3 regions of the Thauera sp. AutoDN2 genome follow, and region 1 is predicted to be linked to each of the others. Evidence: predicted binding sites of a transcription regulator. Region 1 holds the regulator's gene; each other region holds the start of a gene.
What was found. The regulator FliA, encoded in region 1, starts transcription of late flagellar genes. The targets are predictions, from matches to a motif close to CTAAAGTTNNNNNNNNNNNNGCCGNTA.

Region 1 (3,276 bases):
GCCGACGCGCTCGGCGTGAGCGAGGGTACCGACTTACTGCAATTGCTCGATGGCCGCACCCGGCTCTCGGGCATCCTCCAGACGGTCCCCGGGCTGGTCGGGCGCGTGCCTGTGGCCGCGGCCGCGCTGGCGCTGCCCTTGCTCGATGAGGCGCGCAGGGCCTGCCTGGTCGAGGCGCTGCGTATCCTGCACCGCCATGCGAGCTTCGTGCTCGTGCATGCAGCGGCGGAGTCGGTGGCCGAGCCGTCCCCCTTCGTGCAGGCTGCACCGCGCCGGCTGGTCGTGGCCGAGGCGAGTGCAAGCGGCGCGACTGACGCCTACCGGAGCATCAAGGGCCTCGCCGCGGCGGGCGCCGGTTCCGTGCATGTCGCCGTGTGCGGTGCACGCGGGCGCGCTGATGCGGCGGCGTTCTTCCGCAGTCTCGAGGCGCTGGTGGTTCGCCATGTAGGCGTTCCCCTTGCCTGGCTGGGTGAACTCGAGCGCGATGACATCGCCGCCGGGCTGCGCCAGCCACTGGAATTGTCCCAGCCCGAAGCCGGGGCTGCCTTCCTGCGCCGAGTGGCCGGCCTTGCTGCAGCTCGCAGCGTGTCCGGAACACGGATTGCCAGGCGGGTCGGTCCATGAGTGTGAAATATCCCGCTGGTAATGCCGTCGGCGCTGCCGGACAATTAGGGCCTCCAATGACCGGAAGCGGTGGGCTCCGGAGCCCGCGCCGCAAGACCATACAGGCCCAGTGGATGTACGACGCAAACGGTAATCTCGACAAGGCGAGCCTGGTCGAGGCCTATGCCCCCCTCGTGAAGCGCATTGCCTTCCAGCTCATGGCGAAGCTGCCTGCGAGCGTGGACGTGGATGACCTGATCCAGAACGGGATGATGGGGCTGCTCGATGCCCTGGGCCGTTACGAGCACGGACTGGGCGCCCAGTTCGAGACGTACGCGGTGCAGCGCATCCGCGGCGCAATGCTGGACGGCCTGCGTGACAATGACTGGCTGCCGCGCAGCCTGCGTCGAGACATGCGCCGGATCGAGGCAGCGATCCATGAACTGGAGCAGCAGTGCGGCCGCTCGCCCACCGAGTCCGAACTCGCCGAAGCGCTCGAAATGTCGCTGGACGACTACCAGCGCATGCTGCAGGACGCGCGTGGGCACCAGCTCGTCTACTTCGAGGATTTCAACCGGGAGGAGAGCGATGACTACCTCGATCGCCATCTGGCCCAGGACGACGCCAACCCGCTCAGTTTGCTCGAGGACGCGGACATGCGCCGGCGACTGGTCGGCGCGATCGAGCATCTGCCCGAGCGCGAGCAGATGGTGATGGCCCTGTATTACGACGAAGAGCTCAACCTGCGCGAGATCGGCGAAGTGCTCGGAGTGACCGAATCCCGCGTCTGTCAGTTGCACAGCCAGGCCGTCGCACGCCTGCGCGCATCCATCTTCGAAGGCGGGGCAGGGCGGCCAGCGGCACGCCGGCGGGGGCGTCCCCCGAAGCAGAAAGCGGCGAACTGATCATGCATGCTGTGCTGACGGCCAGACCCGATCATGGATAAGACCAGCCTTTTCGGCCTCGCCCTCGGTCTCGCCGCGATCGTGCTCGGGCAGATGCTCGAAGGCGGGCATCTGTCGTCGCTGTTCCAGCCCACGGCCTTTCTGATCGTGGTCGGCGGCACCCTTGGCGCAGTGATGCTGCAGAGTCCCCTGCGTACCTTCGTCGATGGCATGCGCATGGTGCGCTGGGTGTTCGTTCCGCCCGCGGTCGATCAGCAGGCCGTGATCGAACAGGTGTCGGGCTGGAGTCACGCCGCACGCAAGGAGGGCTTGCTGAATCTGGAGCGCCAGGTCGATGGACTGAGCGATCCCTTCATGCGCAAGGGTCTGCAACTACTCGTCGATGGCATCGACCCGCAGCGCCTGCGTGAGTTGCTGGAGGTGGAGATCGGCGTGCGCGAGGCGCAGATGCGGCAGTGTGCCCGCATCTGGGAGGCGGCCGGCGGCTACGCGCCCACCATCGGCATCCTGGGCGCCGTGATGGGTCTGATCCATGTGATGGAGAACCTCTCCGATCCCTCGCGCCTCGGTGCAGGCATCGCGGTGGCTTTCGTCGCCACGATCTACGGCGTCGGTTTCGCGAACCTGGTGTTCCTGCCCATCGCCAAGAAGCTGACCGCCCACATCGCGATGCTCACCACGCAGCGCGAGATGTTCGTCGACGGGCTGATCGGGATCGCCAATGGCGACAACCCGCGCATCGTCGCCAGCCGCATGCAGGGCTACGTGGTCTGACGCGGACACAACGGACATGAGGCGCAGGCGCAGACACGAAGAAGAGCATGAGAACCACGAGCGCTGGCTCGTCTCCTATGCCGACTTCATCACCCTGCTGTTCGCGTTCTTCGTCGTGATGTACTCGCTGTCCTCGGTGAATGAAGGCAAGTACCGGGTGCTCTCCGATTCCATGGTGCAGGCTTTCCGCAATGTCACCGTCAATGAAAGCGGCGAGCAGGTGATTCTGCCCACCACCAGCCTGATGCCGACAAGGCCGATCACTCAGGCAGGTCCGCCCGCGACCGAGGAGGTGGTCGAGCAGCGTCGTCGCGAGGTTGCCCGGCAGATGCGCGACATGGCGGAAGAGATCCGTCGCGTGCTGTCGCCCCTGACCCAGTCGGGGCAGGTGAATGTCACCGAGGGTGCCTTCGGCGTGAGCGTCGAGATCAACGCCAGCCTGCTCTTTGGCGCGGGCGAAGCCGTGCTTGGCGCGCAGGCGGCCTCGGCGCTGCAGGCCGTGGCGCAGGTCCTGGCGCCTGCTGGATTTCCGATCACGGTCGAAGGGCATACCGACAACGTGCCCATCAATACTTTCCGCTTCCCCTCGAACTGGGAACTCTCGGCGGTGCGCGCCTCCACCGTGGCGAGGCTCTTCATCGACAACGGCGTGGCGCCCGACCGCCTCACCGCAGCCGGCTATGCCGACCAGCGCCCGGTTGCGGACAATGCCAGCGACGAAGGGCGTAGCCGCAACCGGCGCGTCACCGTGCTGATCGAGTCGCGCACCGCAGACCTTCTGCCGGAGCCGGGCCCGACCACGATCCCTCCGGACGACCCGATCCGGTCGATCCTGCCAGGCAATCCGGAGGGCTGACCCTGACCAAGGCGGTTGCCCATCCCACTGTACACCTCCTCTCCCGACGTCCACATCCCTGAGCTGGGTGATGGGACGTCCTCAGCGCATGTGCTCGGGCTTCACCTTCGGCGCCAGCGGCGCACCCTTGCGCGCGCG
Region 2 (3,276 bases), on a different contig from region 1:
GCGCCAGTGGCCATGTTGCGGGTGTACTGCTCATGGCCCGGGGTGTCAGCCACAATGAAACGGCGTCGGTCGGTGGCGAAGAAGCGGTAGGCCACGTCGATGGTGATACCTTGCTCACGCTCGGCCTGCAGGCCATCCACCAGCAGCGCCAGGTCCATCCTTTCGCCTTGGGTGCCATACTTTTTCGAATCACTCTCCAAGCTGGCGAGTTGGTCGTCGAAGATCGCCTTGCTCTCGAACAGCAGGCGGCCGATCAGCGTGCTCTTGCCGTCGTCCACACTTCCGCAGGTGATGAAGCGCAGTGTTTCCTTGTTACGCTGGCCATCCAGAAACGCGGCGATGTCTTGTGCTTTGAGGGTACTCATCAGAAGTAGCCCTCCTGCTTCTTCTTTTCCATGGAACCTGGCACATCCGAATCAATCAGCCGGCCTTGTCGCTCTGAACTGCGGGCGTTGAAGGTTTCGGCAATCACCGCTTCAAGCGTGTCTGCACCGCTCTCGATCGCAGCAGTCAGCGGCCAGCAGCCCAGGGTACGGAAACGCACCTTACGCATTTCCACCTGCTCATCCGGCGCAAAAGGAAAGCGCTCGTCGTCCACCATGATCCACTGCCCCCCGCGTTGAACCACCGGGCGCTCAGCAGCCAGGTACAAGGGCACGATGGGGATGCTTTCCTCGTGGATGTACTGCCAGATATCCAACTCCGTCCAGTTGCTGATCGGAAACACACGGATGGTTTCATCCGGTTGGATGCGGGTGTTGTAAAGGCTCCACAGCTCTGGGCGCTGCGCCTTCGGGTCCCAGCGGTGGCCTGGTGCGCGAAAGCTGAACACGCGCTCCTTGGCGCGGGACTTTTCCTCGTCGCGGCGCGCCCCTCCGAATACCACGTCAAAGCCGTGAGCATCCAAGGCCTGTTTGAGAGCCTGGGTTTTCATCACATCGGTATGGTAGTTGCTGCCGTGCGAGAACGGCCCTACGCCCTCGGTCAACCCTTGCGGGTTGGTGTGGGTGATCAGTTCCATACCCGACTCCTTCACCATGCGATCGCGGTGCGCGTACATGGCGGCAAACTTCCAGCCGGTGTCCACATGCAGCAGCGGAAACGGCGGCGGACCAGGGTAGAAGGCCTTGCGGGCCAAGTGCAGCATGACCGAGCTGTCCTTGCCGACGGAGTACATCATCACCGGGTTGCGCGCAGTCGCCACTGCCTCGCGGATGATTTCTATAGATTCGGATTCGATAATCTTCATGTGCAAGTACCCGTTCATGATGGACTTTGCTGCGGACTTGCGAGCGTCGCACCCCGTAGCCTACCTCTTACATCCAAAGCTGCGTACGCAGGGCATCCACGGCCACATCCCACACCTCATCGCTTACCACCCGCACCACTTTGCCCTGCGGTACAAGCGTTCAGCCACCGGCAATATCCCACGCTCAACGCGGCAAGACCGGCAAGGTTTGCCGAATTGGCACCAATAAACCGGCATTTTCCGGCCTTTGCGCGCCTCGCCGCCCCACTAGAATCGGTCTCGTCTGCTTGGCACGATATTCGCTAAGAGACTGCCAAGCACGACCACGTTCTGCCCCGGATCTGGCATTCCGACAACGCTGGCCGTACTGCAAAACGCAACGGACACCCTCGGAGATCAATCATGGCTCAAGTCATCAACACCAACGTTCAGTCGCTCAATGCGCAGCGCAACCTGAATACCTCAGCCGGCTCGCTCGCGACCTCGCTGCAGCGCCTGTCCTCGGGTCTGCGCATCAACAGCGCAAAGGACGACGCGGCGGGTCTGGCGATTTCGGAGCGCATGACTTCGCAGATCCGCGGACAGGATCAGGCCCGGCGCAACGCCAACGACGGCATCTCGCTTGCACAGACGGCTGAAGGCGCCTTGCAATCCGCGGGTGATGTGCTGCAGCGCATCCGCGAACTGGCGGTGCAGTCCTCAAACGCTACCAACTCCGCGTCCGACCGTCAGGCGCTGAATGCCGAGGTGAATCAGCTCACGGCCGAACTCGACCGCATCGCCAAAACGACCGAATTCAACGGCTCCAAGCTGCTCGACGGCACCTTCGGCACCGCAACCTTTCAAGTCGGCGCCAACGCAGGTCAGTCGATTTCAGCGACGACCGCAAACTTCTCCACCAACCAGTACGGCAACTACCGGATTGGCTCTACGGTGGCCGCGGACGCAGGCGCCAAGGGCGACCTCACCACGGGCAGCACCGCAAACGCGATCGCCTCCAACGCGGCGGCAACCAGCCGTGTCGCCGGCGGTGCAATCACCATCAGCGGCGCCACCGGTTCGGCCGCAGTCACGATCACCGGGGGAGATTCCGCGAAGAAAGCGGCTGAACTGATCAACGGTCAGACCGGCACTACTGGCGTCAAGGCCTCGGCCAAGACCGAGATCGACGTGACCGCGATGGCGGCCAACACGTCGTACAAGTTCGACCTCACCTCCGACAACTCGACTGCAGTTACCGTCTCCTTCACCTTGGGCGCTGCGGTGGATAAGGACGGCTTGGCATCCGCCGTGAATTCCTTCAACGATATCGCCTCCAAGACCGGCGTTACTGCCCGCGTCAACGATGCTGGCAATGGCATCACGCTACTGAATGCAAGCGGCGAAAACATCACCATCGCGAACGCGGCGAGCGGCTCGGCGACCGCGACCGTCGGCGGCACCTCGACAGCCGCAGGAGCGACCGCAGTCGCCACAGGCCAACTGATCCTCGACTCCGAAAAATCCTTCAGCGTTGCTGCTGCAAACACGACCGATTTCTTCACCGCAACGGCAGCCGCAGGTCAGTTGCAGAAGGTCAGCGATCTGGATGTGAGCTCGGTCGATTCTGCGCAGCGAACGCTAGCGATGGTCGACTCCGCACTCGCAGCGGTCAACGGGCAGCGCGCCAAGTTCGGCGCCCTCCAGTCCCGATTTGAAACCACTATCGCAAACCTGCAGATCTCGTCTGAAAACCTGTCGGCATCGCGCTCCCGGATTCGGGATACCGATTTCGCGGCCGAGACCGCGAACCTGACCCGCGCGCAGATCCTGCAGCAGGCAGGTACGGCGATGCTATCCCAGGCCAATGCGCTGCCGCAGCAGGTTCTATCGTTGCTACAGGGTTGATCCGAGCACCTGCGCAACTTATCAAAGAAGGCCCGTTCGCACGGGCCTTATTTTCATGCCGAGGGGCTTTACAATTCGACTTGACGCACAGCGCTTGCAACCCCGAATATACTCGCGATTCCCGAAATCCATCATAGATA
Region 3 (3,276 bases), on a different contig from region 1:
GAACCGGCGTCATGCAGGGGAGGCGCTGCGCATGGAGTGGTCCAAGTCGGTCCGTCACGCGCGCCCGCTGTCGGTGATGGTGGTCGATCTGGACAACTTCAAGTCGATCAACGACACCCATGGTCATGACATCGGCGACATCGCGCTGCGTCTGGCCGCGGAGGCGGTGCGCAAGGCCTTGCGCGTGCAGGACGTGGTGTGTCGTACCGGGGGGGACGAGTTCCTCGTGCTGTGCCTGGATGCAGATCTTCCCGCTGCCTGTGCCATGGCTCAGCGGGTATGCGAGTCCGTGCGGGCGACTGTGCTGGCGTCCGACATGCCGAAGCTGAACTTGAGCGTAAGCGTAGGCGTGGCGGAGCGGACCGTCGACATGAGTACCCCGGAGGCGCTCGTCCAATGCGCGGACCGTGGCGCGATCCGCGCGAAGCAGCACGGCCGCGACCGGGTCGTTGCGCCGCAGCGCGAGCGGCAGCCGGCTGCGGCCACCCAGGTTTGATCGGCCGGTGGAACTGCGGATGTTGCTGGCGAGCGACAGTCAAGGAGCACGATCGGGCGCGAATCGTGACTTTGTTACTTGCTGTTGCTCAGAAAGTACTTTAAGTTCGGGGCCATTCGTCCCTGAACGGGATAGGAAGTGATGGAGCGACCAGATTTTCAGGCCGAAATCCGCGAGTTGAATCTCGCCTACCTCATGCTCGCGCAGCAGATGTTGCGCAGCGACAGGGCGACGGCGCTGTTCCGGCTCGGGATCGGTGATGAACTGGCCGACCTGATCGAATCCATGTCGGCAGCGAAGCTGGTTCGGATGGCGTCCTCGCAGACCCTGATCCCCTGCTTTCGCTTCGATGACGCGCAGATCGCCCGGCTGATGTCGGGCGAGGGGCGCGACGCCACCAGCGCAAGCCTGCATGCCGCGATTCTGGCCGCAGGGCGGGCAGCTGGAGAGACGCCATGAGGAGTCGGTAATGAAGAACAAGAGTGTCATCGAGGAAGCTGAGGACGTCCGCCGCGCGGTGGAGATGGTGCAACTCGGCGCACGCATGCAGATGCTCGAGGTCGAAACCCGCCTGAGCCGTGAGAAGCTGCTGAAGATCTACAAGGAAGTGCGCGGCGCATCGCCCCCCAAGGGTATGCTGCCTTTCTCCACCGACTGGTTCATGACCTGGCAGCCGAACGTGCACTCCTCGCTGTTCATGAGCTACCACCGCTTCTTTACCGGGCGTGGCGGCGTGCAGGGGCTGGAAGCGACCCTCAAGGCCTATCACCTTTATCTTGACCACATCGAGAGCACGGCGATGGAGCCTGTGCTCAGCCTGACGCGGGCGTGGACGCTGGTGCGCTTCTTCGATGCGGATCTGCTGCAAAGCGCGGCCTGCACCTGTTGCGGTGGACAGTTCGTTGCGCATGCGCATGATCCGGTCCAGGACTACGTGTGCGGGCTGTGCAACATGCCCTCGCGCGCAGGTTCCTCGCGCAAGAAGGTCGGTACCCGCAAGGCGGTTTCGCGCACACGTCAATCGGCGAAGCAGGTCGAGACCGCCTGACGGGGCTGCACTGCATGTCGCGGCGCCGGGCCGCGAATACCGATATGGGCCGCACTGGAGACAGGCGGCCCTTGTTCGTTGTGGCGTTGCGTCATCCGGTGGCGCAGCGACGCCTGCTCCGCGTATCGTTCGTGCCGCGTAACGGGATCGGGCGGGACGCTCAAGTTCCGTCCAGTACGGTCGTTACTGCCGTCAGAGACCGATCGGCCCTTCCGCGCACCGGGCCCTTTCCATGGAGTAAGCGGTGTTCCTGATCATTGGTTACGTCATCATCCTCGCAGCCTCGCTCGGCACCTACGCGGTGCACGGCAGCCTCGCCGCGCTCTGGGTGCCGATGGAGTACCTCGCCATCATCGGCCTGATGATCGGCGGTTTCGTTGCCGGCAACGGGCCCAAGGCGGTCAAGGCAACGCTTGGCTCGCTGTCGCTGGCCGTCAAGGGCTCGAAGTACAACAAGGCGCTCTACGTCGATCTGCTCTCGCTGCTGTTCGAGATTCTCGCCAAGGTAAGAAAGGAAGGCCTGATGTCGATCGAGAACGACATCGAGAATCCCGAATCCAGCCCGATCTTTGCCAAGTACCCGAGCGTGGCTGCGGATCACCATGCCGTCGAGTTCATGACCGACTACCTGCGCATGATGGTGGGCGGCAACCTCAACGCCTTCGAGATCGAGAACCTGATGGACATGGAGATCGAGACCCACCACCAGGAGGCGCACCAGGCGCCGCATATCGTCGCCAAGGTGGCTGATGCGCTTCCGGCGTTCGGTATCGTGGTCGCGGTGATGGGCGTGGTGAACGTGATGGGTTCGGTCGGCCAGCCGCCAGCGGTGCTGGGCAAGATGATCGGCGGCGCGCTCGTTGGTACCTTCCTCGGCATTCTGCTTTCGTACGGTTTCGTGGCGCCGATCGCCAGCCAGCTGGAGCAGAAGGTGGAGGAAAGCGGCAAGATCTACCAGGTCATCAAGGTGGTGCTGCTTGCGAGCATGAACGGCTATGCGCCGCAGGTCGCGGTGGAGTTCGGCCGCAAGGTGCTCTACGCGTCCGATCGTCCGGGGTTCCTCGAGCTCGAGCAGGAAATCAAGAGCCGCAAGGGTTGAGCCGATGGCCGCGTACCGAACACTCCTTCGCGCCGCTGAGCGGCCGACGACCGAGGCCTCGTCCGGGAGCATGCCGTGAGCGACGATACCCAGCAGCCAATCGTCGTCAAGCGCATCAAGAAGGGCGGCGGGGGCCACCACGGTGGTGCATGGAAGATCGCGTATGCGGACTTTGTCACGGCGATGATGGCCTTCTTCCTGCTGATGTGGCTGCTCGGCTCGACAGCGCAGGGCGATCTGGAGGGGATCGCCGACTACTTCCAGAATCCGCTCAAGGTCGCGATGCAGGGGGGCGAGGGCACCGGCGACAGCTCCAGCATCATCCAGGGTGGTGGCGAGGATCTGTCGCGCAAGGTGGGGCAGGTACGGCGCGGTGACACGCCAAACACGCGCTCGATCAACATCGACGCGGCGCCATCGCGCGCGAAGCATGGGGCGGATGGGGCGGTCGAGGCCGCGGCGCGGCGCGAGCGGGCGCAGCTGATCGACCTGAAGGGCAAGCTTGAGGCCATCATCGAGGCCAACCCGACCTTGCGCCAGTTCAAGAACCAGATCCTGCTCGATATCATCAAGGACGGCCTGCGCATTCAGCTCATCGACGCGCAGAACCGGCCGATGTTCACGACCGCGAGC

Region 2: a site for FliA is predicted at 1,451-1,477, ahead of ACPT9U_RS09910 (flagellin). Genes of this name have one in related genera too.
Region 3: a site for FliA is predicted at 1,704-1,730, ahead of motA (flagellar motor stator protein MotA). Genes of this name have one in related genera too.

Annotation. Positions count from the first base shown of each region.
Region 1 covers NZ_JBNCAR010000008.1:46,673-49,948, reverse strand. The annotation lists gene ACPT9U_RS06870 (MinD/ParA family ATP-binding protein) at 1-624, shown strand, start outside; gene ACPT9U_RS06865 (RNA polymerase sigma factor FliA) at 738-1,508, shown strand; gene ACPT9U_RS06860 (flagellar motor protein) at 1,542-2,282, shown strand; gene motD (flagellar motor protein MotD) at 2,299-3,138, shown strand; gene parC (DNA topoisomerase IV subunit A) at 3,220-3,276, opposite strand, start outside.
Region 2 covers NZ_JBNCAR010000014.1:70,226-73,501, forward strand. The annotation lists gene cysN (sulfate adenylyltransferase subunit CysN) at 1-365, opposite strand, end outside; partial or broken gene cysD (sulfate adenylyltransferase subunit CysD) at 365-1,276, opposite strand; gene ACPT9U_RS09910 (flagellin) at 1,652-3,136, shown strand.
Region 3 covers NZ_JBNCAR010000030.1:13,974-17,249, forward strand. The annotation lists gene ACPT9U_RS14240 (sensor domain-containing diguanylate cyclase) at 1-496, shown strand, start outside; gene flhD (flagellar transcriptional regulator FlhD) at 638-955, shown strand; gene flhC (flagellar transcriptional regulator FlhC) at 966-1,544, shown strand; gene motA (flagellar motor stator protein MotA) at 1,789-2,643, shown strand; gene motB (flagellar motor protein MotB) at 2,719-3,276, shown strand, end outside.